DNA from 3 places in the Streptomyces ortus genome. Region 2 is predicted to be linked to each of the others. Evidence: riboswitches for the same ligand, from Rfam matches in the RefSeq annotation. Region 2 holds a riboswitch; each other region holds the start of a gene.
What was found. A riboswitch is a leader RNA that binds a small molecule or an ion and turns the genes downstream of it on or off. The one in region 2 is predicted to bind cobalamin.
Positions count from the first base shown of each region.

Region 1: it holds a riboswitch for cobalamin, as region 2 does, so the genes downstream of both, K3769_RS16540 (ribonucleoside-diphosphate reductase subunit alpha) here and K3769_RS03815 (ABC transporter substrate-binding protein) in region 2, are expected to answer to the same signal.
Region 3: it holds a riboswitch for cobalamin, as region 2 does, so the genes downstream of both, K3769_RS36740 (energy-coupling factor ABC transporter permease) here and K3769_RS03815 (ABC transporter substrate-binding protein) in region 2, are expected to answer to the same signal.

Region 1 covers NZ_JAIFZO010000002.1:3,012,332-3,019,999, forward strand. Annotated here, with positions in the region: gene K3769_RS16535 (ribonucleotide-diphosphate reductase subunit beta) at 1-714, opposite strand, end outside; gene K3769_RS16540 (ribonucleoside-diphosphate reductase subunit alpha) at 714-3,134, opposite strand; cobalamin riboswitch at 3,278-3,414, opposite strand; gene mctP (monocarboxylate uptake permease MctP) at 3,627-5,255, opposite strand; gene K3769_RS16550 (DUF3311 domain-containing protein) at 5,252-5,545, opposite strand; gene K3769_RS16555 (YbdD/YjiX family protein) at 5,682-5,891, opposite strand; gene K3769_RS16560 (carbon starvation CstA family protein) at 5,863-7,668, opposite strand, start outside.
Region 2 covers NZ_JAIFZO010000002.1:215,576-223,243, reverse strand. Annotated here, with positions in the region: gene K3769_RS03840 (cation diffusion facilitator family transporter) at 1-207, opposite strand, end outside; gene K3769_RS03835 (ArsR/SmtB family transcription factor) at 312-671, shown strand; gene K3769_RS03830 (VOC family protein) at 863-1,660, shown strand; gene K3769_RS03825 (MHYT domain-containing protein) at 1,856-2,737, shown strand; gene K3769_RS03820 (CoA-binding protein) at 2,809-3,216, opposite strand; cobalamin riboswitch at 3,327-3,513, shown strand; gene K3769_RS03815 (ABC transporter substrate-binding protein) at 3,581-4,609, shown strand; gene K3769_RS03810 (FecCD family ABC transporter permease) at 4,606-5,634, shown strand; gene K3769_RS03805 (ABC transporter ATP-binding protein) at 5,631-6,479, shown strand; gene K3769_RS03800 (hypothetical protein) at 6,526-7,263, shown strand; gene K3769_RS03795 (SixA phosphatase family protein) at 7,260-7,668, shown strand, end outside.
Region 3 covers NZ_JAIFZO010000002.1:7,708,126-7,715,793, forward strand. Annotated here, with positions in the region: gene kstD (3-oxosteroid 1-dehydrogenase) at 1-777, shown strand, start outside; gene K3769_RS36715 (GNAT family N-acetyltransferase) at 859-1,488, shown strand; gene K3769_RS36720 (serine/threonine-protein kinase) at 1,559-3,292, shown strand; gene K3769_RS36725 (energy-coupling factor ABC transporter ATP-binding protein) at 3,299-4,168, opposite strand; gene cbiQ (cobalt ECF transporter T component CbiQ) at 4,165-4,914, opposite strand; gene K3769_RS36735 (energy-coupling factor ABC transporter substrate-binding protein) at 4,921-5,322, opposite strand; gene K3769_RS36740 (energy-coupling factor ABC transporter permease) at 5,319-6,122, opposite strand; cobalamin riboswitch at 6,153-6,334, opposite strand; gene K3769_RS36745 (cellulase family glycosylhydrolase) at 6,577-7,668, shown strand, end outside.

The DNA.
Region 1 (7,668 bases), 2.8 Mb from region 2:
GAAGCTCATGTGCATCGTCTCGTCGCGGAAGACCCAGTTGGTACCGGTCGCCAGGCCGTGCAGCAGACCCCGGCTGCGGAACCAGTAGACGTACGCGAAGGCCCCGTAGAAGAACAGGCCCTCGATGCACGCGGCGAAGCAGATGAGGTTCAGCAGGAAGCGGCGGCGGTCGGCCTTCGTCTCCAGCCGGTCCAGCTTCTCCACGGAGTCCATCCACTTGAAGCAGAACTCGGCCTTCTCCCGGATGGACGGGATGTTCTCGACGGCGTCGAAGGCCGCCGCCCGGTCCGCCGGATCGGGCAGATAGGTGTCGAGCAGCGTCAGATAGAACTGGACGTGCACGGCCTCCTCGAAGAGCTGACGGCTCAGATACAGCCGCGCCTCGGGGGAGTTGATGTGCTTGTACAGCGTCAGCACCAGGTTGTTCGCCACGATCGAGTCGCCCGTCGCGAAGAACGCGACCAGTCGGCCGATCATGTGCTGCTCACCGGGTGACAGCTTCGCCAGGTCGGAGACGTCCGAGTGGAGGTCGACCTCCTCGACGGTCCAGGTGTTCTTGATCGCGTCCCGGTAGCGCTCGTAGAAGTCCGGGTAGCGCATGGGGCGCAGGGTCAGCTCGAAGCCCGGGTCGAGAAGGTTCTTCTCGGTCTTCTCTGCCTTCTCGGTCTTCTCGGTCTGCTCCGGTGCGGTGGGTGCGGCGGGTGCGGTGGTCATTACTGGCAGGCCTCGCAGGACTCGGGGTTCTCAAGGGAGCAGGCGACCGCGTCGGGGTCGGCGGCCTGCTGGACGGGGATGGTCTTCTCGGGCGCGGGTTCGGGCCGGGCCTGCTGCTGTGCCTGGCCCTGGGCGGCGCGGGCGATGCGGGTCGCCGGACGCGAGCGCAGGTAGTACGTCGTCTTCAGCCCCGACTTCCAGGCGTACGCGTACATCGAGGAGAGCTTGCCGATGGTCGGCGTCTCCAGGAACAGGTTCAGCGACTGGGCCTGGTCCAGGAACGGGGTCCGGGCGGCGGCCATGTCGATCAGGCCGCGCTGCGGGATCTCCCACGCCGTGCGGTACAGCTCGCGCACGTCCTCGGGGACCCAGGTGAAGCCCTGCACCGAGCCGTTGGACTCGCGCAGCGCCTCCCGGGTCTGCGCGTCCCACACACCGAGCTTCTTCAGCTCGGCCACCAGGTAGGAGTTGACCTGGAGGAACTCGCCGGACAGCGTCTCGCGCTTGAACAGGTTGGAGACCTGCGGCTCGATGCACTCGTACACGCCCGCGATGGACGCGATGGTGGCGGTCGGGGCGATCGCCAGCAGCAGCGAGTTGCGCAGGCCGACGGCGGCGATCCGCTCCCGCAGGGCGGCCCAGCGCTCCGGCCAGGTGAGCTCGACGTCGTAGTGGTCCGGGTGCAGCACACCCTGGGCCGTACGGGTCTTCTCCCAGGCGGGCAGCGGGCCGTTGCGCTCGGCGAGGTCGGCGGACGCCTCGTACGAGGCGAGCATGATCCGCTCGGCGATCCGGGTGGAGAGGGCGCGCGCCTGCGGGGAGTCGAACGGCAGCCGCAGCTTGAAGAAGACGTCCTGCAGCCCCATCGCGCCGAGGCCCACCGGACGCCACTTGGCGTTGGAGCGGCCCGCCTGCTCGGTCGGGTAGAAGTTGATGTCGACGACCCGGTCGAGGAAGGTCACGGCGGTCCGGACGGTCGCGTCGAGCCGCTGCCAGTCGATGTCGCCGGCGTCCGTGTCCACGAAGGCGCCGAGGTTGACGGAACCGAGGTTGCAGACCGCGGTCTCCCCGTCGTCCGTGACCTCCAGGATCTCGGTGCACAGGTTCGAGGAGTGGACCGTGTGGCCGGGCAGCGCCGTCTGGTTGGCCGTGCGGTTGGCGGCGTCCTTGAAGGTCATCCAGCCGTTGCCGGTCTGCGCGAGGGTACGCATCATGCGGCCGTACAGATCACGGGCGGGGATGGTCTTCCTGGCGAGCCCGGCGGCCTCCGCCCCGCGGTACGCGGCGTCGAACGCGTCGCCCCACAGGTCGACCAGCTCGGGCACGTCCGAGGGCGAGAACAGCGACCAGTCGCGGTTCTCGTTCACCCGGCGCATGAACTCGTCGGGGATCCAGTGGGCGAGGTTCAGATTGTGCGTACGCCGGGCGTCCTCACCGGTGTTGTCGCGCAGCTCCAGGAACTCCTCGATGTCGGAGTGCCAGGTCTCCAGGTAGACCGCCGCCGCGCCCTTGCGCCGGCCGCCCTGGTTCACCGCGGCGACCGAGGCGTCGAGGGTCTTCAGGAACGGGACGATGCCGTTCGAGTGCCCGTTCGTGCCGCGGATCAGCGAACCGCGCGACCGGATCCGGGAGAACGAGAGGCCGATGCCGCCCGCGTGCTTCGAGAGGCGGGCCACCTGGTGGTAGCGGTCGTACAGGGAGTCCAGTTCGTCCAGCGGGGAGTCGAGGAGGTAGCAGGACGACATCTGCGGGTGGCGCGTACCGGAGTTGAAGAGCGTGGGGGAGGACGGTAGATAGTCGAGGCGGCTCATCAGCCGGTACAGGGAGGCGACCTCGTCGACGGACCTGGCCGTGTCGTCCTCGGCGAGACCGCTCGCCACCCGCAGCATGAAGTGCTGGGGCGTCTCGACGACGGACCGCGTGATCGGGTGCCGCAGCAGATACCGGCTGTGGAGCGTGCGCAGCCCGAAGTAGCCGAAGCGGTCGTCACCCGCCAGGTCGATCAGCGCGTCGAGCCGGGCCGCGTGGACGCGGACGAACTCGGCGGTGCGGTCGGCGATCAGGCCCTCGTGGTGGCCGACGGCGACCGACTCCGAGAAGGAGCGCACGCCCTGCGAGGCGGCCTCCGCGGCGATGGTGACGGTCAGCAGCCGGGCGGCCAGCTTCGAGTAGACCGGGTCCTCGGAGATGAGACCGGCCGCCGCCTCCGTGGCGAGCTCGCGCAGCTCCGCCGTGTCCGCGGCGGCGGACCGGCCGCGCAGCGCGGCGGCGGCGACCCGGCCGGGGTCGGCGCCGGGGAGGTCGGCGGTGAAGTCGGTCAGGATCCGCAGCAACGCGGTTCCCGGTCCGTCGGCCTCGGCCCTGTCCTGCTGCTCCCGGGTCGCTGTCGCGGAGACCGGATCGGCTGGCGCGATGGTCACGTGGGGCTCTCCCTCGCTCGGCACGGGGGCCTCGGGGGAGAGGGGTTCGGGGCACACGGGGGTACGCGCTCCGTGCGGGCAGCGGTACGCCGCGTCCACCGGCCCACTCCACGAGGCCCGGACGTCATGCACCCGGACCGGACGGTCTGGGCGCGCTGTCGGCAGGTCCTCGGACTGACTCCTGTACGCGGCATGCGGGCATGTCGCGTACAAGTACACCGTTGCGGGACAGTTCCGGATTCACACCGGATTCCCCTGCGGCGACAGCGATCATGAGCATACATCTTGTGCCGGGCTGCGGAAGCACCCCCACATGTTGTGTCGTGTGGCTGGCTCTGTCCCCGGGGGGGCTGCGCCCCCGGACCCCCTGTCGCGCTTGCGCGCTCGTCCTCAAACGCCGGACGGGCTGAAGATGTCCGCCCGTCCGGCGACACTTCAGCCCGTCCGGCGTTTGCGGCCCGGGGGTTCGGGGGCTGGCCCCCGGGTGTGCTCCTAGTGGCCGGCCCCCGCCGTCGCCGGGGGGAGTTCCACCTGGACGCCCTTGTCGCCCGCGTCCGCCGTGTAGTCCTCGGCGGAGGTCTCGTCGATGCCCTCGGGAGCCTTGAGCGCGCGCAGGACGAACGTCATGACCACCGTCACGATCACGTTGAGCACGATCGCCGTCAGCCCGATGTACCCGATCTCCCCGATACCGGGAATCTCCTTCGAGGAGCCGCCGAAGTGCTTCTGCGTCGGCGAGGCCACCCCGTACGCGGCGACCGTCCCGTACAGCATGCCGACCGCCCAGCCCGCGAGCAGCGCCCACCGGTGGAACCAGCGCGTGAACAGGCCGCCGACCAGCGCCGGGAATGTCTGCAGGATCCAGATCCCGCCGAGCAGCTGGAAGTTGATGGCGACCGTCTTGTCCATGGTCAGGACGAAGACCAGCGCGCCCACCTTCACGAGCAGCGAGACCAGCTTGGAGACCTTCGTCTCCTGGGCGGGCGTCGCGTCGGGCTTGATGAAGTCCTTGTAGATGTTGCGGGTGAACAGGTTCGCCGCCGCGATGGACATGATGGCCGCCGGCACGAGCGCGCCGATCCCGATCGCCGCGAACGCCACGCCCGCGAACCAGTCCGGGAACATCGTCTCGAAGAGCTGCGGGATCGCCAGCTGCCCGTTGTCCACCTTGATCCCGGCCGCGATCGCCATGAAGCCGAGCAGCGCGAGCAGGCCCAGCATCAGCGAGTACAGCGGCAGGATCGTGGTGTTGCGCCGGATCACCTCACGGCTGCGCGAGGACAGCGTCGCCGTGATCGAGTGCGGGTACATGAAGAGCGCCAGCGCGGAGCCCAGCGCCAGGGTCGCGTACGTCCACTGGCCCGCCTCGCCCGGCACCAGGGAACCGCGGGGCGCGCCGGTCGCCGGGTTCGTCTGGCTGTACGCCTCGCCCGCCTTGGCGAAGATCTCGTCGAAGCCGCCCAGCTTGATCGGGATGTAGATGATCGCCACCGCGATGACGATGTAGATCAGCGTGTCCTTGACGAACGCGATCAGGGCGGGCGCGCGCAGCCCGGACGAGTACGTGTACGCGGCCAGCACACCGAAGGCGATGAGCAGCGGCAGGTCCTTGACGAACCAGTTGGTGTCCTCCCCGCCGCCGACGCCCATCACGTCGAGGACGGCCTGGATGCCCACGAGCTGCAGCGCGATGTACGGCATCGTCGCCAGGATGCCGGTGACGGCGACCGCCAGCGACAGACCCTTCGAGCCGAAGCGCCCGCGCACGAAGTCGGACGTCGTCACGTACCCGTGCTTGTGCGACACCGACCACAGCCGGGGCAGGAAGGTGAAGATCAGCGGGTACACCAGGATCGTGTACGGGACGGCGAAGAAGCCGGCCGCGCCCGCCGCGTAGATCGCCGCCGGGACCGCCACGAACGTGTAAGCCGTGTAGAGGTCGCCGCCGAGCAGGAACCAGGTCACCCAGGTGCCGAACGACCGGCCGCCCAGGCCCCATTCGTCGAGCGTGTGCTCGTTGTCGGACCGCCGCCAGCGCGCGGCCAGGAAGCCCATGACCGTGACGGCCACGAAGAAGAAGATGAAGACGGCGAGTGCCACGCCGTTCACGCCGTCCTTCATGCGGACGCGCCCCCGTTCCGCGCCTGGCGAGCGGCCTTGCGGGCGCGCTGCTCACGGTTCCACAGCGTGTACGCGGTCATGGTGAGCGCGGTCGAGACGAGCACCCACAGCATCTGGTACCAGTAGAAGAACGGGATCCCGATGAAGGTGGGGTCCACCTTCGCGTACGACCCCACCCAGAGCATCGCCACGAACGGCGCGATCAGGCAGACGGCGATCACCACGCGGACCGGTGTCACCACCGGTGGTTCCCCTTCGGGCGCTCTTGGCACATCCGGTGTTTCCGACATACGGCGGCTCCGTCCCCTCACTGATCACCTGTGCAACGCGCAGGAAATCTAAGGGACGGTTCCGCTTTATGGAACCCCCGTCCGCATAACGGATGTGCCGTGTCGAGCGACGGCGGAGCCGTTCACGGGAGCGGCGTCAGCAGCAGCGGAAGCCCTGCCGCGGATCCGCCTCCTGACGGTCCGTGCGCATCCGCTCGAACTCCCGCCGCGAGGGCACGTCCGCGTCGGCCCGCTCCTCGCGCAGACGCGCCACGTAGCGGTCGTACGCGGACTCGTCGGTGAGCTCCCGCACGTACCAGCGCACGCCCCTGGCCGCCCTAACCGCGTGGTTCAGCGCCGACCGCATCACGTACCTCCTCCTTCTCCTCCCTGGTCGGGATCAGTCCGGCCGGAGCGATGATCTGCGACTCGACGTACGCTGCCTCGCTGAGCGTGGAGAGCGCGGGACGGCGTATGTGCCGGATGCACACCCGCGTCGCGTCCGCGATCACCACGACGATGAGCAGTGCCAGAACCGCCGTGAGGACACCGTCGACCGTGGAGTTCGTGACGATCGTGTGCATGTCGTCCATGGTCTTCGCGGGTGCGACGAGCTCGCCCCGGTCGATGCCGTCCTGGTAGATCGAGCGCTGCTTGAAGAAGCCGACGCGCGGGTCGCTGGAGAAGACCTTCTGCCAGCTCGCGGTCAGCGTGACCGTGGCGTCCCAGACGAGCGGGATCCCGGTGATCCAGGCCCATTTGAGGCGCCCGGACTTCACCAGCAGGGTCGTGCAGACGGCCAGGGCGACCGCGGCGAGCAGCTGGTTGGAGATGCCGAAGATCGGGAACAGCTGGTTGATCCCGCCGAGCGGCTCATGGACGCCGACCCACAGGAAGTAGCCCCAGAGCCCGCAGACGATGCCGCTGGTGATGAGGAGCCCCGGCTTCCAGCTCACGTCCTTGAAGGGTTTGTAGAGATTGCCCAGCGTGTCCTGGAGCATGAAGCGGCCCACCCGGGTGCCCGCGTCGAGCGCCGTCAGGATGAACAGCGCCTCGAACATGATGGCGAAGTGGTACCAGAACGCGCGCAGGCCGTCTCCGGTGACGTCGGAGAAGATCTCCGAGACGCCGACCGCGAGCGTGGGCGCGCCGCCGGTCCGGGACAGCAGGGACGCCTCCTCGACGTTCTTCGCCGCGGCGGCCAGCTCACCGGGGGAGATCGCGTACCCCCAACTGCCCACCACCTGGGAGGCGTTCTGCACCGTGTCCCCGATGACACCCGCCGGCGCGTTCATCGCGAAGTACAGGCCCGGGTCGATGATGGAGGCCGCGACCAGCGCCATGATCGCCACGGCCGACTCCATGAGCATGGAGCCGTACCCGATCATCCGTACCTGCGTCTCCTTCTGGATCATCTTCGGCGTCGTGCCGGAGGAGATCAGGGAGTGGAAGCCGGAGAGCGCCCCGCAGGCGATGGTGATGAAGACGAACGGGAAGAGCGAGCCCGCGAAGACCGGCCCGTTCCCCCGCGAGGCGAAGTCCGTGACCGCGTCCATCTTCAGGGTCGGCAGCGAGACGACGACCCCGAGCGCGAGCAGCGCGATGGTGCCGATCTTCATGAACGTGGAGAGGTAGTCGCGGGGCGCGAGGAGCATCCACACGGGCAGGATCGAGGCGATGAACCCGTACGCCACCAGCCAGACGACCAGGGTCGAGGGCGCGAGCGTGAACGTGTCGGCCCACGACGACTCGGCGACCCAGCGGCCCGCGACCAGCGCGAACAGCAGCAGCGCCACACCGATCAGCGAGACCTCGGCGACCCGGCCGGGCCGCAGGACGCGCAGGTAGAAGCCCATCAGCAGGGCGATCGGGACCGTCATCGCGATGGAGAAGGTGCCCCACGGGGACTGGGCGAGCGCGTTGACGACGACCAGCGCGAGCACCCCGAGCAGGATGATCATGATGGCGAAGGCGGCGATCAGGGCCGCGGCGCCGCCGAACGGGCCGATCTCCTCGCGCGCCATCTGCCCGAGCGACCTGCCGTCGCGCCGGGTGGAGAAGAACAGCACGACCATGTCCTGGACCGCGCCCGCGAAGATCACGCCGACGATGATCCAGATGGTGCCGGGCAGATACCCCATCTG
Region 2 (7,668 bases):
GCGGGCGGACGACTCCAGGGCGGGGTCGACCTTGTCGCCGCTCGTGTGGGAGTGCGGGGTGAGGAGGTGGGCCAACCGGTGCCGGAGCCCGCGCTCCGGCCGGGACGGACCCCCGGAGCGGCGCCCGTGCTCGTGCCCATGTGGATGCCTGTGCCCATGGTCATGCCCGTGTTCTCCGTCGTGCCCGACGCCGTGCTCGGTGCTCACCAGGTCCCCTTTCCGGGATGCCCCTGCGGATGTCCGTGCGTCTGTCCCGGCGGATGTCCGTGAACGAGGTGGACTCGACCGCCTAACCGAGCCATTATGTGCGTATGAGCGCACGCATGCACCTGTCACCTGCGCACGATGAGCATCCGCGTACACCGGGCGAGGAGCAGTTCGCCCTCGCCGCCGAACTTCTCGCCCTCCTGGGTGATCGCACCCGTCTCGTCCTGCTGCACGCCCTGGCCGAGGGCGGGGCGGACGTCACGACCCTCACGGAGCGGTGCGGGGCCGCCCGCCCGGCGGTCAGCCAGCACCTGGCGAGGCTGCGGCTCGCGGGGCTCGTCAACACACGCAAGGAGGGCCGCCGGATGATCTATTCGCTGCGGGACGGGCATCTGCGGCGCGTCGTGGACGAGGCGCTGAATCTGGCCGACCACCGGCTGAGCGACAGGCCGGCGCACGATTGAGGGGTCCTGGGCACCGGTTTGTTTCGGGTGGGGGCGCCGGGTACTCGGGGCGTGGGACCCCGCTCGCCTCCGGGCGAAGGAGGCGCGAGAGGGGGATGCTGAGGAAGACGGCACCGCGGCCCGGCCCGTGCTTCCGACCGCTGTCGGGTGTCCGTCCCCTCCCCTCGGTACGACTCAGGAACGGTACTGCCATGAACAGCGACGCAAGTGTCCGCAGCGACGTCGTCTCCAGCCACTCGGTCGCGGGAGCCCCGTGCTGGGTCAGTCTCACGGCGCGCGACCAGCAGGCCGCCGAGGACTTCTACCAGGCGGTGCTCGGGTGGCGGTTCCGGACGACCGCGCTGATGGACCGGTTCCGGATCGCCTACGCGGACGGGGTGCCGGTCGCGGGCGTCGCGGCCGTGGCCACGACGTGGCAGATGGCGGTCGCCTGGACCCCTTACTTCGCGGTGGACAGCGCCGACGAGGCGGTGGCCCGGGGCCAGGAGCGCGGCGGTACGGCGGCGGTCGGCCCCATCGGCTTCCCGCCCGGCCGGGCGGCCCTGCTGGCGGACCGCGACGGAGCGGTCTTCGGCATCTGGGAGGGCCAGCTCGTCGCCGGCTGGGAGACCTGGCGCCGGGCCGCCCCCGCCTTCCTGCGCCTGCACACGCGCAACGCCTTCGACGCCGCGATGTTCTACGGCGAGGTGCTGGAGTGGGCGACCTCGCGGCCCGGCTGCTGCGAGGTGCACTACGACGGTGACGAGGTCGTCCTGCGCAGCGACGGCGACGTGGTGGCCCGTATCCACTCCGGCGCGGTGGAGGCCGCCCCCGATCCCACGATCCGGCCCCACTGGCAGGTCCACTTCGCGGTCACGGACGTCGAGGCCTGTGTCGACGCGGCGCTGAAGCACGGCGGTACGGTCCGGGACGGCGCGACCACCACGGAGGCGGTGCTGAGGGATCCCGACGGGGCCCAGTTCACGGTGACGTCGAAACCGCAGGCCTGAGGAGGCGGGCGGAGCGGCCGGTAACGGGCCGCACCACCGGAATAACCGCCTCCGGCTCGAAGAAGCCTATGTGTGACCGGAATTGACCGACATGGAATTCCGTTGGCTGCGATTGCACGAAACCCCTTGCTGACGGTCCGTCATGGCGCGTACATGTGTCCCCGCAACAGTCGTATTCCGGGGGGATGTTGGCATATGCAGGGCACGGTCGACGGATTCAGCTATGGAATGATCACGCCGCTCACGGCCTATGTCATGGCCTGTCTGGGGGCCGCCCTGGGCCTGCGCTGCATCACCCGGTCCCTGCGCGACGACCGGTCCTGGAGACCGGGCTGGCTCGCGCTCGGGGCGGCGTCGATCGGCTGCGGCATCTGGACGATGCACTTCATCGCCATGATCGGATTCCAGGTCGAGGAGAGCCGCATCCACTACGACACCGGCCTGACGATCCTCAGCCTCGCGGTGGCGATCGCGGTGGTCGGTCTCGGCGTCCTCGCCGTCGGCTGTCGCGGCGCGAACACGGCGACCCTGCTCGTCGCGGGCACGTTCACCGGCCTCGGGGTCGCGGCCATGCACTACATAGGCATGGCCGCCATCCGGCTCAACGGCGACCTGCGCTACGAGGTCCGTACCGTCGCGCTCTCCGTCCTGATCGCCGTCGTCGCCGCGACCGCCGCGCTGTGGGCGGCGGTCGCCATCCGCGGCTTTCTGACCAGCCTGGCGGCCGGCCTGGTCATGGGCGTCGCCGTGACCGGGATGCACTACACGGGCATGGCGGCCGTCAGTGTGCATCTGCACGTCGCGGTAGGCACACCGGACTCGGGAGACCCGGCCCACTCGCTGCTGCTGCCGATGCTCATCGGCCCGGTCCTCTTCCTGGCGCTCGCGGGGGTGGTGGTGATGTTCGACCCGATGCTGGTCCTCGGGGACGGCGACTGGAACCGGGCCGCGTCCCGCCGCCGCACACCCGCCCCGAACACGCAGCCGCCCACCTGGTCCGGCTCGGCGTTCGACGCACGGCCGGGGACGGACCGGCGCGGGTACGGGCCCGGGACCCCGGGGCGCCGCGACAGCTGAACGCGACCGCCGTTCCGGCCCGACTTTCCCGACCCCGCCGGCCCGCGGCCGGAGCCGTCCGCCCCGCCGGTTCAGCCCAGGCGGGGGATCTCGATCGCCGGGCAGCGGTCCATGACCATGTCGAGGCCGGCCGCGCGGGTGCGGTCGTACGCGGCCTCGTCCAGCACGCCGAGCTGGAACCAGACGGCCTTGGCGCCGATGGCCACGGCCTCGTCGGCGACCGGGCCCGCCAGGTCGCTGTTGACGAACACGTCGACCACGTCCACCTCGAAGGGGATGTCCGCCAGGGAGGCGTACCCCTTCTCCCCGTGGACCGTCTCGGCCTTCGGGTGGACGGGGACCACGCGCTTGCCGAAGCGCTGGAGCACCTCCGCCACGCCGTACGCGGCACGCCGTTCGTTCGACGACAGGCCCACGACGGCCCAGGTGTCGCCGCTCTCGGTGAGGATCTTGCGGATCGTTGCCGGGTCGCCGTACACGATGGACCTCCTGCGGATACGAGTGTGCTTCTCGCGCCGGACAACAGCGGGCGGGGCACGCTGATTCCCGCCGCCCGGCTCCCCGCGCCGCAAAGGCGCGGAAACCGTCGTGATAGCTTGCGCAGGCCAGTCGAACCCATGTACGTGGGTCAGGGAATCCGGTGGGAATCCGGAGCTGACGCGCAGCGGTGAGGGTGACGGGCGGGGCATCGGCCACTGGATCGGATCGACGGTCCGGGAAGGCGCCTCGTCCGGGTGAACCCGAGTCCGAAGACCTGCTGGCGGCCTCCGCGGTCCCGAGACGGCGGGGGAGCACCGTACGACCGGGCTCCGCGTTCGAGCCCTCGACGTCTGAGGAACTTCCGTGCCCATCGCACGCCCCGCCCGCCCTGTCGCCCTGCTCGTTTCCGGGATCGTCCTGCTGACCGGCTGCGGCGGCGCCGACTCGCCGGCCGGCGGCGGGACCTCCGCGGCGGCCGTCACCCTGGACAACTGCGGCCACACCGTCCGCGTGGAGTCCCCGCCGCGCAAGGCCGTCTCCCTGAACCAGGGCACCACCGAGATCCTGTTCTCGCTGGGCCTCGCCGACCGGATGGCCGGCACCGCCACCTGGACCGATCCGGTGATGAAGGGCCTGGAGAAGGCGGACGCGAAGGTCAAGCGGATCGCCGACAACAACCCGTCCTTCGAACGGGTGCTGGACGCCGATCCCGACTTCGTCGCCGCCTCGTTCGTGTCCACGCTCGGCAAGGGAGGCGTCGCCACCCGCGAGCAGTTCGAGAAGCTCGGCGTACCCGCGTACGTCTCGCCCTCCGACTGCGCGGGCAAGGACAACACCGGAGACGGCGACGGCGCCCGCGAGAAGGCCCTCGGCATCGACGCGATCTACGGCGAGATACGTGACCTGGCCGAGGTGTTCGGCGTCGAGGAGCGGGGCGAGAAGCTGGTCGCCGAGCTCCGGCAGCGCATGAAGAGGGCCACCGCCGGCATCGACGCCTCGGACGTCTCCCTCCTGTACTGGTTCGCCAACTCCGAGTCGCCCTACATGGCGGGCTGCTGCGGCGCCCCCGGCATCATCACGCGGGCGTTCGGCGCGCAGAACGTCTTCGACGACACCCATGAGGAATGGCCCCAGATCAACTGGGAGACGGTCGCCGACCGCGACCCCGACGTCCTCGTCATCGGCGACCTGACCCGCAAGTCGCAGACCGCCGAGTCCGCGAGGAAGAAGATCGAGTTCCTGGAGTCCGACCCCGTCACCAAAAACATGACGGCCGTGAAGAAGAAGCGGTACGTGCTGCTCAGCGGGCAGGCCATGAACCCGACCATCCGTACCGTCGAGGGCGTCGAACAAGTAGCCGCCGCCCTGCGGGAGTTCGGGCTCACGGGGTGACCCGCCGGGGCATACGGCCGCGCGTGGGCCCGCTCTGCGCGGCAGGCGCGGCCCTGCTCGTCGCCTCGGTCGCTCTCGCCATCACCATCGGCCCCGCGGACATCGGCGTCACCGACGTCTGGTCCGTGGTCGCCTCCCACCTCGGCTGGGGGAGTACGGGGCTGAGCCCCATCCGGGAGGGGATCGTCTGGCAGCTGCGGCTGCCGCGCACCCTGCTGGCCGCCGTCTGCGGAGCCGGGCTCGCCGTGTGCGGCGCGGTGATGCAGTCCCTGCTGCGCAATCCGCTCGCGGACCCCTTCGTCCTCGGGGTGTCCTCGGGCGCCTCGACCGGCGCGGTCGTCGTGGTCGTCCTCGGCGCCGGCGGCGGCCTGGTGTCGGTCTCGGCGGGCGCCTTCCTCGGAGCACTGCTGTCGTTCGGACTCGTCCTGCTGCTCAGCCACACCCTCGGCGGGACGACGGACCGCGTGGTGCTGAGCGGCGTCGCCGCGATGCAGCTCTTCTCCGCGCTGACCTCCTTCGTCGTGCTGACCGCCGCCGACGCCGAGACCACCCGCGGTGTGCTGTTCTGGCTGCTCGGCTCGCTCGGCGGGGTCGGCTGGACGGACGTCTGGGTCTGCCTCGCGGTCCTGGCGGTCGCGCTCGTGGTGTGCCTGGCGTACGCGCGCACGCTGGACGCGTTCGCCTTCGGCCAGGACTCCGCCGCGACCCTCGGGGTGTCGGTGGCCCGCACCCGGCTGGTGCTGCTGTGCGTGACGGCGCTCCTGACGGCCGCGCTCGTCAGCTCGGCGGGCGCGATCGGCTTCGTCGGACTCGTCCTGCCGCACGCCGCCCGTGCGCTGGTGGGCTCCGGCCACGCCCGGCTGCTGCCGGTCGCCGCCCTCGCCGGGGCGGTGTTCCTGGTGTGGGTGGACACCCTGGCCCGTACCGTCCTCGACCCCCAGGAAGTGCCCGTCGGCGTGGTCACCTCACTCATCGGCGTACCGGTCTTCGTGCTGGTGCTGTACCGGACGCGGAGGACACGATGACGACCGAGCGCGTCGAGACGGCCGCCACGGCCGAGGTCGGACTCCGGGCCGGTCGGGTCACCCGCACCGTCGACGGACGCGTCATCCTGGACGGCGTCAGCATCAGCCCCGCCCCCGGCACCACCGTCGGCCTCCTCGGGCCCAACGGTTCCGGCAAGTCCACCCTCCTGCGCCTGCTCTCCGGCGTCCTCACCCCGGCCTCGGGCGTGGTCACCCTCGACGGCAGCCCGCTCGGCGAACTGGGCCGCCGCGACATCGCCCGCCGTATCGCCGTGGTCGAACAACAGGCCGACACCCAGGTCGAGCTGAACGTCCTGGACGTCGTACGCCTCGGCCGCACCCCGCACCGCCGCGCCTGGACACCCCCGTCACCGGCCGACGAGGAGGCCGTACGGGACGCGCTGGCCCGCACCGGGCTCGCCGACCGGGCCCACCAGTCCTGGCACACCCTCTCCGGCGGCGAACGCCAACGCGTCCAGATCGCCCGCGCGCTCGCCCAGGAACCCCGCGAACTCCTCCTGGACGAACCGACCAACCACCTCGACATCCAGCACCAGCTCGACCTGCTGAACCTCGTCACCTCACTGCCCCTCACCAGCGTCGTCGCGCTGCACGACCTCAACCTCGCGGCGATGTACTGCGACCGGCTCGTCGTCCTGCGCGAGGGCCGCGTGGTGGCCGCCGGCACACCGGGCGACGTGCTCACCGAGGACCTCGTCGCCGAGGTGTACGGCGTACGGACCGCCATCACCCGCGACGGCTCCGGCGGCCGTCCGCACGTGCGTTTCCTGGGCACCATGAGCCGCCCCGCACCCCGGGAATCCGCACACACGTGTCCGGAATGATGTCGGCATCCCTGCGCGCGGCCCCTCGCACGCCTACGCTCGGCCCGTGCTGCGTATCACCGACGCCCGAACAGGCGACCCCGTCACCGCCACCCCGGCCCGCCGGGGCCTGACCCGCGTCGAGGCGCGCGTCGAGCGCCCCGACGCCACCGGCCTGCGCGTGCTCCTGACCGCCGACGTCCTCGTACGGGCCCTGGAGATCGGCGGGACACCCGTGTGGACCGTGCTGACCGGCACGGAGGACCGCGCCGAACTGCGGGCCCGGGCCAGGGCACTGGGCATCCGGCCCTTCGAGGACGAACGGGACGGCGGCCCCGGCCCCGGCCTCGGGGAGGCCCAGGTGCTGCGGGTGTGCGCCCGGACCGACGAACCGGCGGGCGGGCTGTGCGTCGAGGTCGCCCCGGCCGACATCGAGAACGGCGTGGCGCTGGACGACGGGAGCGCCACCGCCCTGCGCCTCGCCCTGCTCGCCCGCCCCCGGGGCACGGAACTACGGCTCGACGCGGCCGATCTCGCGGACGCCGAGAAGCAGTTGAAGCACTGGCGGGGCGCCGTCGCGGGCTGGGCCACCCGGCCGTCCGGGCCCATCCCCGACCCCGTACGCGATCAGCTGCGTGCCGCCTGGGAGGACGACCTCGACGTGCCCGCCGTCCTGGGCGTGCTGCGGAAGGTGGAGACGTCGGGAACCGTGCCGGACGGGGCCCGCTTCGAGACGTACGCCTACGCGGACCGGCTGCTCGGGCTTGAGCTGACCCGGGACATCGGCCGCGGGACACCGGCGTGATCGCGCGCGCCGGAGCGGGACCGCTGCGCCGGCTGGTCGTGCTGCGGCATGCCAAGTCCGCCTGGCCGGACGGCGTCCCCGACCACGAGCGCCCGCTCGCCGCGCGCGGGCGCCGGGACGCCCCGGCCGCCGGCCGCGCCCTCGCCGACGCCGACTGCCTGCCGGACCTCGCGCTCTGCTCCACGGCCGTACGCGCCCGGCAGACCTGGGAACTGGCCGCCGCCGAGTGGGGCACACCCCCTCCGGTACGTCACGACGCCAGGCTGTACGCGGCCGATGTGCCCGAACTGCTCGACGCGGTGCGCGAGGCCCCGGCGGAGGCCGAGACCCTGCTGCTGGTCGGACACAACCCCGGCCTGGAGGAACTGGTCCTCACCCTCGCGGGCGACGGCCTAGACACCGCGC
Region 3 (7,668 bases), 7.5 Mb from region 2:
GACGGCATCCGGGCGGGACGGCAGGCCGGCGCCGCACTCGACCTGATGGACGACGCCTGGTGGGGCCCGGCCATCCCGCTGCCCGGCCAGCCGTACTTCTGCCTCGCCGAACGCACCCTGCCCGGCGGCCTCCTCGTCAACGCCGCCGGAGCGCGCTTCGTCAACGAGGCGGCCCCCTACAGCGATGTCGTGCACACCATGTACGACAAGAACGCCACCGCGCCGCACATCCCGGCCTGGCTGATCGTCGACCAGAACTACCGCAACCGCTACCTCTTCAGGGACGTCGCCCCGACCTTCGTCCTCCCCGACGCGTGGTACGAGTCCGGCGCCGCCCACAAGGCCTGGACGCTCGACGCCCTCGCGCAGGGGATCGGTGTGCCGGCCGCTGCCCTGCGGGCCACAGTCAACCGCTTCAACAGCATGGCCCGGAGCGGCACCGACACCGACTTCCACCGCGGCGACAGTGTCTACGACCACTACTACACCGACCCCGCGATCCTCCCGAACTCCTGCCTGGCACCGCTGTGGCTCGCCCCCTACTACGCGTTCAGGATCGTCCCGGGCGACCTGGGTACCAAGGGCGGCCTGCGCACGGACGCCCGGGCGCGCGTACTGCGCCCGGACGGCTCCGTCATCCCCGGCCTGTACGCCGCCGGAAACGCCAGCGCGGCGGTCATGGGACACAGCTACGCGGGCGCGGGCTCGACGATCGGCCCGGCGATGACCTTCGGCTACATCGCCGCCCGGGACATCGCGGCGGTCGCCGGGGCGTGAGGTCCGGCGGGAAGCCGTGGCCCGCGCGGAAGGAGGCCGGTCCCTTGTGGGAGCGCTCCCGTGGCGGCCAGGATGCTCGGCATGCGCCCTCAGCCGAGCATCCGCCCGTACCGACCCGCCGACCGTGCCGCCGTCGCCGACATCTGTGTGAGAACCGCCCTCGACGGAGGGGATTCGCGAGCGCGTTATCCCGACGAGGAGTTGCTGCCGTCCATCTTCGCCGCGCCCTACTGCCACCTGGAGCCGGAACTCGCCTTCGTCCTCGACGACGGCTCGGGGTCCCCGGTCGGCTACGTCCTCGGCACGGCCGACACGGAACAGTTCGTCAAGAACTTCCGTACGGCCTGGCTCCCCCGGGTCGCCGGACGCTACCCCGAGCCGAGCGCGGAACCCCGGACACCCAGCGAGGAGATGATCGTTCTCCTGCACACGCCCGAGCGCATGATCCTGCCCGACCTGGCCGCCCATCCGGCCCATCTGCACATAGACCTCCTGCCGGACTGGCAGCGGCGCGGCTTCGGACGGGGACTGATGAGAACCTTCCTCGCCGCCCTGCACGACCGCGGGGTCCCGGCGGTCCACCTCGGCATGGTCACCGCCAATGTGGCCGCGCGGGCGTTCTACGACCGCCTCGGCTTCCACGAGATCCCCGTCCCCGACCCCGGTCCGCTCACCTACCTCGGCAGGCCGACGGCCGTGGGCACCCTGTGAGTCCGGTGTGAGCGTGTGGGTGCGGCCCTTGGGCGGACGGCCTGTCGTACCCGTCCTCTAAGCTCCGCGCATGAGCAACGGGGACTCCGGCAGACGGGTCATCGACGGGCGGTTCCGGCTGGAGGCACGGCTCGGTGGCGGCGGGATGGGCACGGTCTGGCGGGCCACTGACCTCGCCCTGCACCGGAACGTGGCCGTCAAGGAGGTCCGGCCCCCGGACATGGACCTCGCCGAGTACGACCCGGAGGCCGCGCGCCTGCTGCGGGAACGGGTGCTGCGCGAGGCCAGGGCACTCGCGAGGATCGACCATCCGAACGTCGTGACGATCCATCACATCGTCGACGGCGGTGAGGGAACGTACCCGTGGATCGTGATGGAGCTGGTCGGCGGCGGTTCGCTCGCCGACCGGCTGGAGCGGGGCCCGACGGACCCCGTGGAGACGGCACGGCTCGGGCGGGAGGTACTGGCCGCGCTGCGGGCCGCGCACGACGCCGGCATCCAGCACCGCGACGTCAAGCCCGCCAACGTCCTGCTGCGCCCGGACGGCCGCCCCGTGCTCACGGACTTCGGGATCGCGGCGATCCGGGAGTCGACGGCCCTCACCGCCACCGGTTCGATCATCGGCACGCCCGACTACATGGCACCCGAGCGCATCGCGGGCAACGACGGCGGCCCGGCGTCGGACCTGTGGTCGCTGGCGATGATGCTGTACGCGGCCGTCGAGGGCCACCATCCGCTGCGCCGGGCCACGACGCTGGCCACCCTGGCGGCCGTCCTGTACGAGGACGTGCCGCCGCCGAGGCGGGCAGGCCCGCTGGCGGACGCGCTGATGCGGGTACTGGTACGGGACCCGGAGGCCCGCCCGGACACCGAAACGCTCGACCGCATGCTGACAGCCGTAGCCGAGGGGACGGGAGCGGGCACGGGCGTGGGTGCGGGCGAAGGGATGCGCGCGGCCACGAGCGACGGCGCGGCCGGTGCCGTACCCGAGGACCGCGTCGTACCCGAGGACCGTGTCGAACCCGAGAACGATGCCGTACCCGAGGACCGTGCGGAACCCACCTCCTACCGGATCACACCCCCGCAGGACGCCGTGCCCGGGCCGCCCGCTCCGGCACCCGTACGACCAGCGAGGCGGCGGGGACGCCGGACGACGGTCGCCCTGTCCGCCGTCGGCACGGTGCTGGTGGGTGTGCTGGCGTGGACACTGCTGCCCGACGGAGAGGGCTCGGGAGCTTCGGCGTCGGGTGGTTCCACGAACGGAACGACGGCGAATCCGTCGGCCGACACCTCCGCGACGGAAGCGGCCGACAAGAGCCCTTCGCCTCGGCGGACGGCCTCGAAGACCCCCACCGACCTGCTGACGCCGGACGGCATCCGCTCCGCGTTGAAGGCCCTGGAGAAGGAGACGGGCCGCGACCGGTACGGCACCCTGACGGTCTACCCCGACTACGTCTCCGCGCAGGTCATGGTCGAGGGCAGCCGGACCGGTTACGAGCAGTACACCTACTACGTGGGCCGGGGCGTCCAGGAGAGCCCGGTCAAGGCGCATTTGGCGGGTGGGGACCAGCCGATGACCATGGACGGCTTCGACTGGGACAGGCTCCCCGCCCTGCTCGCCGAGGCGGAGAAGGAACTGAACGTCGACGACGCCACCTCCCGCTACCTCGTGGTCAGGTCACCGAACGACGTGTTCGACCGGGGCGCCGAGATGCTGGTCTACCTCACCGACGAGTACAAGAGGAGCGGCTATCTGCTGGCCGACGCCCGCGGCAAGGTGACCAGGGTGACACCCGCCGACTGACGGCGGTCACCGTCGGCCTTCGGCCGGCACCGGGGGAGCGGAGTTGTGCGACGTCATCGCGGCCAGTTCCTCGGCGGTGCGCGGGCCGGTCGACGGAGACGTCAACAGGCCCTGCGCGCGCAGCAGTTCGGCCACCGCGACCCCCCAGGGCAACCGCAGTCCCGCCTGTGCCAGGAGGTCCGTACGGGCCAGGGTCGCCCCGGCCGGCCCGGTGACGGCGCCGGACGGGGTGAGGAGTGCCACGTCGTCGGCCCAGCGCAGGGCGAGGTCCACGTCGTGCGTCGCCATCACCACGGTGGTACCGCTCGCGCGCAGCCCCTCCAGGGTCGCGAGCAGCCGCTCCTGGCCGTCCGGGTCCAGCCCCGCGGTCGGTTCGTCGAGGATCAGCACCCGTGGCCGCATCGCCACGGCGCCCGCGATCGCGGTCCGTTTGCGCTGCCCGTAGGAGAGGAGGTGGGTGGGGCGTTCGGCCAGGGCCGTGATGTCCAGCGCGGCGAGTGCCTCGTCCACCCGGGCCCGTACCTCGGTGTCCGGCAGGCCGAGGTTCAGCGGCCCGAACGACACGTCCTGGAAGACGGACGCGGCGAACAACTGGTCGTCCGGGTCCTGTACCACCAGTTGCACGGTCGTGCGCAGCAGGGTCAGGCCCTTGCGGTCGTACCGGACCGGCCGGTCCCGCACGGTCAACTGCCCGGTGAGCGGGCGCAGTCCGCCGCTGAGCAGCCGCATCAGTGTCGTCTTGCCGCTGCCGTTGCGGCCGAGCAGGGCGAGCGCACGTCCCGCGCGCACCTCGAAGTCGAGGCCGCCGAGCACGGTCGGGCCGTCCTCGTACGCGTAGGACGCGCCCCGCAGGGCGACCAGCACGGGCTCGCTCATCGCAGCGGCCTTTCCAGTACGAAGGTGAGTGCGACCACCGCCGCGAGCAGGGCGACGCCGGCCAGGGTGAAGCGCGCGGAGATCCGGGCCTCCGGCACCAGGACGCGCAGGGTGCCGTCGTAACCGCGTCCGGCGAGTCCGGCCTGCAGCCGGGTCGCCCGGTCGAAGGCCCGGACGAACGCGGTGGCGGCGAGCCCGGCCAGCGAACGCCAGGCGGCGGCCCGCGTGGTGTGCCCGAGCCGGGCGGCCTGCGCCTCCCTGATCCGGCGTACGGAGTCGAGGAGCAGGAAGCTCATCCGGTACGTCACCAGGGCCACGTCGACGACCGGCGCGGGCACCCCGGCGTTCACCAGTCGTGGCAGCAGGTCGGACAGGGGAGTGGTGAACGCGAACAGGAGCACGCCGAGGGAGGCCGCCGAGGTACGCAGCAGGAGTTCCCCGGCGCGTACCGGACCACCCTGCGCCAGGGTCACGAACCCGTCCGGGCCGCCCACCTGGAGCAGCAGCGGCAGCGCACCGGTCACGCAGAAGCCCAGCGGTACGCGGTAGGCGCGCCAGAGCCGCCGGGCGGGTACCGCCGCCGGACCCAGCAGCACGGTGAGGGCGGTCACCAGGACCAGGGCGGCGCCCGGCCAGGGCGGCAGGGAGATCGCCAGGACGGTCAGGCCGAGACCGAGCACGGCCTTGTCCACGGGGTGGCGGCGGCGCCAGCGACTGCTGTGCGCCGCCGCGTCGATCGGCAGCACGAACGCTCAGGTCCGTTCGGCCGGACGGTTCGGCCGGGCCGCGGACTCCTCGGCACCGCCGGGTGCCCCGGCCGTCGGGTCCCGGCCGTCCTCGCGCTGTGCCAGGACGCGCAGTTCACCCTGGCGCCTGCCCCGGCGCAGGCCGAAGTAGTAGGCGAGGACGCCCGCGCCGAGGGCGGCCTGGAGGGCGAACAGCGCCGACTCGATCTCACCGGACGGCGGCTCGTACAGGGGTGAGAACCACGGCTCGTAGTCCGGCTCGATCTCGGTGATCGCGGTCTCCGCCTCCGCGTCGGCGCCCGTGAACGGCTCCTCCTTGTGGTCGCCCATGCCGAAGACCAGCGGCAGTACGGCGAGCGCGGCCACGAGGAGCAGCAGCAGGGTGTTGATCTTCGCGCCGCGGCTCATCGGGTCACCGTCCCGGTCGTGTCGGTCGTCCTGACCGTCCCGGTCGTGTCGGTCGTGTCGTCGGCATCGGTCGGGTCCCCGGTGTCGGTCGTCCCGCCGATTTCGGCGGCCCCGGACTTCCCGCCCCCGGACCGCCTGCCGGTCAGGAACACGCCGAGCCGGGTCAGTTCGCCCTTGCTCGACTGCACCAGCAGCCGCATCACGAGCACCGTGAGCAGTCCCTCGCTCACCGCGAGCGGGATCTGCGTGACGGCGAAGATCGAGCCGAACTTGCCGAGCGCGCCCAGGAATCCGCTGCTCGGGTCGGGGAACGCGAGCGCCAGCTGCACGCTGGTGACGCAGTAGGTGGACAGGTCGGCGACGAACGCGGCGCAGAACACCGCGACCATGAGCGGCACGTCGAACCGCCGGAGCAGCCGGTACACCGCGTAGCCCGCCCACGGTCCGGCGATCGCCATCGAGAAGACGTTGGCGCCCAGTGTGGTGAGCCCGCCGTGCGCGAGCAGCAGGGCCTGGAAGAGCAGGGTGATGGTGCCCAGGACCGCCATGACCGGCGGCCGGAACAGGATGGCGCCCAGACCGGTGCCGGTCGGATGCGAACAACTCCCGGTCACCGACGGCAGTTTCAGTGCGGAGAGAACGAAGGTGAAGGCCCCCGACGCGCCGATGAGGAGCGTGCTCTCGGGATGTTCTCTGACCTCACGGGTGAGCGACCGGACTCCGTGGACGACGAACGGCGCCGACGCGACGCCCCAGGCGACCGCGTGCGCCGGAGGAAGGAAACCCTCGGCTATGTGCATGGCTCAGCAGACCCTCTCCAGCACCTCGTGGATGGTTGACGTGCCTTGGCCGGTCTCCTGGCTTACGGGTAACACCGCCCGTGCTCCGCCTTCCCGGGTCCGAGGACCCAGTGGCTGCCCGTGAGGGCCGGAGCCGGACTTCCCGATCACAGTGGCGAGGGCCGCACCGGCATCACACCGATTTCCCGAGCACCAAGGCGTCGTGACAGTAGTGCGCGTACCCGGGTGGTGACAAGGCGGCCCTCGGGGGGCGTGAGAGTGGTCACGCGGCGCGCACCGGTGGTCCCGGCGGAAACGGACCCCCGGCCTGTCATCCATCACGGCACATCCGTTACAGCCGTCAGGAAGCCGAGGTTGTGCCAAGTCTTGACGTGTTCCTGGCAAGGTGACTCCATGGGAGCGCTCCCACTTTCCCGTAATCCAAGTTTCTTGGCGCTCACTTCCTGGAGTCGCAGTGAGAAGAGCAAGAAGCACGACACGAAAGAGCCACATCAGCGCGTTGCTCGCCGGGCTGGCCGCCTTTCTGGGGCTCGTCGTCCTCGGCGCGCTCGTACCGACCGCCGCACATGCCCAGATGCCCGGTGACCCGCCCGGCGCGTCCGCGGGTGCCCTCGCGACCGGCCTCCATGTCGACGACGGCCGCCTGCTCGAAGGCAACGGCAACGATTTCGTCATGCGCGGCGTCAACCACGCCCACACCTGGTACCCGGGCGAGACGCAGTCGCTGGCCGACATCAAGGCGCTCGGCGCCAACTCCGTGCGCGTCGTCCTGTCCGACGGCCACCGCTGGAGCAGGAACAGCCCCGAGGACGTGGCCGCCGTCATCGCCCAGTGCAGGGCGAACCGGCTGATCTGCGTGCTGGAGGTGCATGACACCACCGGTTACGGCGAGGACGCCGCGGCCGGCACGCTCGACCACGCGGCCGACTACTGGATCGGCCTGAAGAGCGTGCTCACCGGCCAGGAGAACTACGTCATCGTCAACATCGGCAACGAGCCCTGGGGCAACACCGACCCCGCCGGCTGGACCGCTCCCACGGTCGCCGCCGTCAAGAAGCTGCGTGCCGCCGGGTTCGAGCACACCATCATGGTGGACGCGCCCAACTGGGGCCAGGACTGGCAGGGCGTCATGCGGGCCAATGCCCAGGCCGTCCACGACGCCGACACCACCGGCAACCTGATCTTCTCGATCCACATGTACAGCGTCTTCGACACCGCGGCGGAGATCACCGACTACCTGAACGCGTTCGTCACCGCGAAACTCCCCATCCTCATCGGCGAGTTCGGCGGCCCCGCCGACCAGTACGGCGATCCGGACGAGGACACCATGATGGCCGCGGCCCAGCAGCTCAAGCTCGGCTACCTCGCCTGGTCCTGGAGCGGTAACACCGACCCGATCCTGGACCTCACGATCGGTTTCGACCCGACACGGCTGAGCTCCTGGGGTCAGCGCGTCTTCAACGGCGCCGACGGCATCGCCCAGACCTCGAAGGAGGCCACGATCTACGGTGGCGGCACCCCGGGTGACACCCAGGCCCCGACCGCG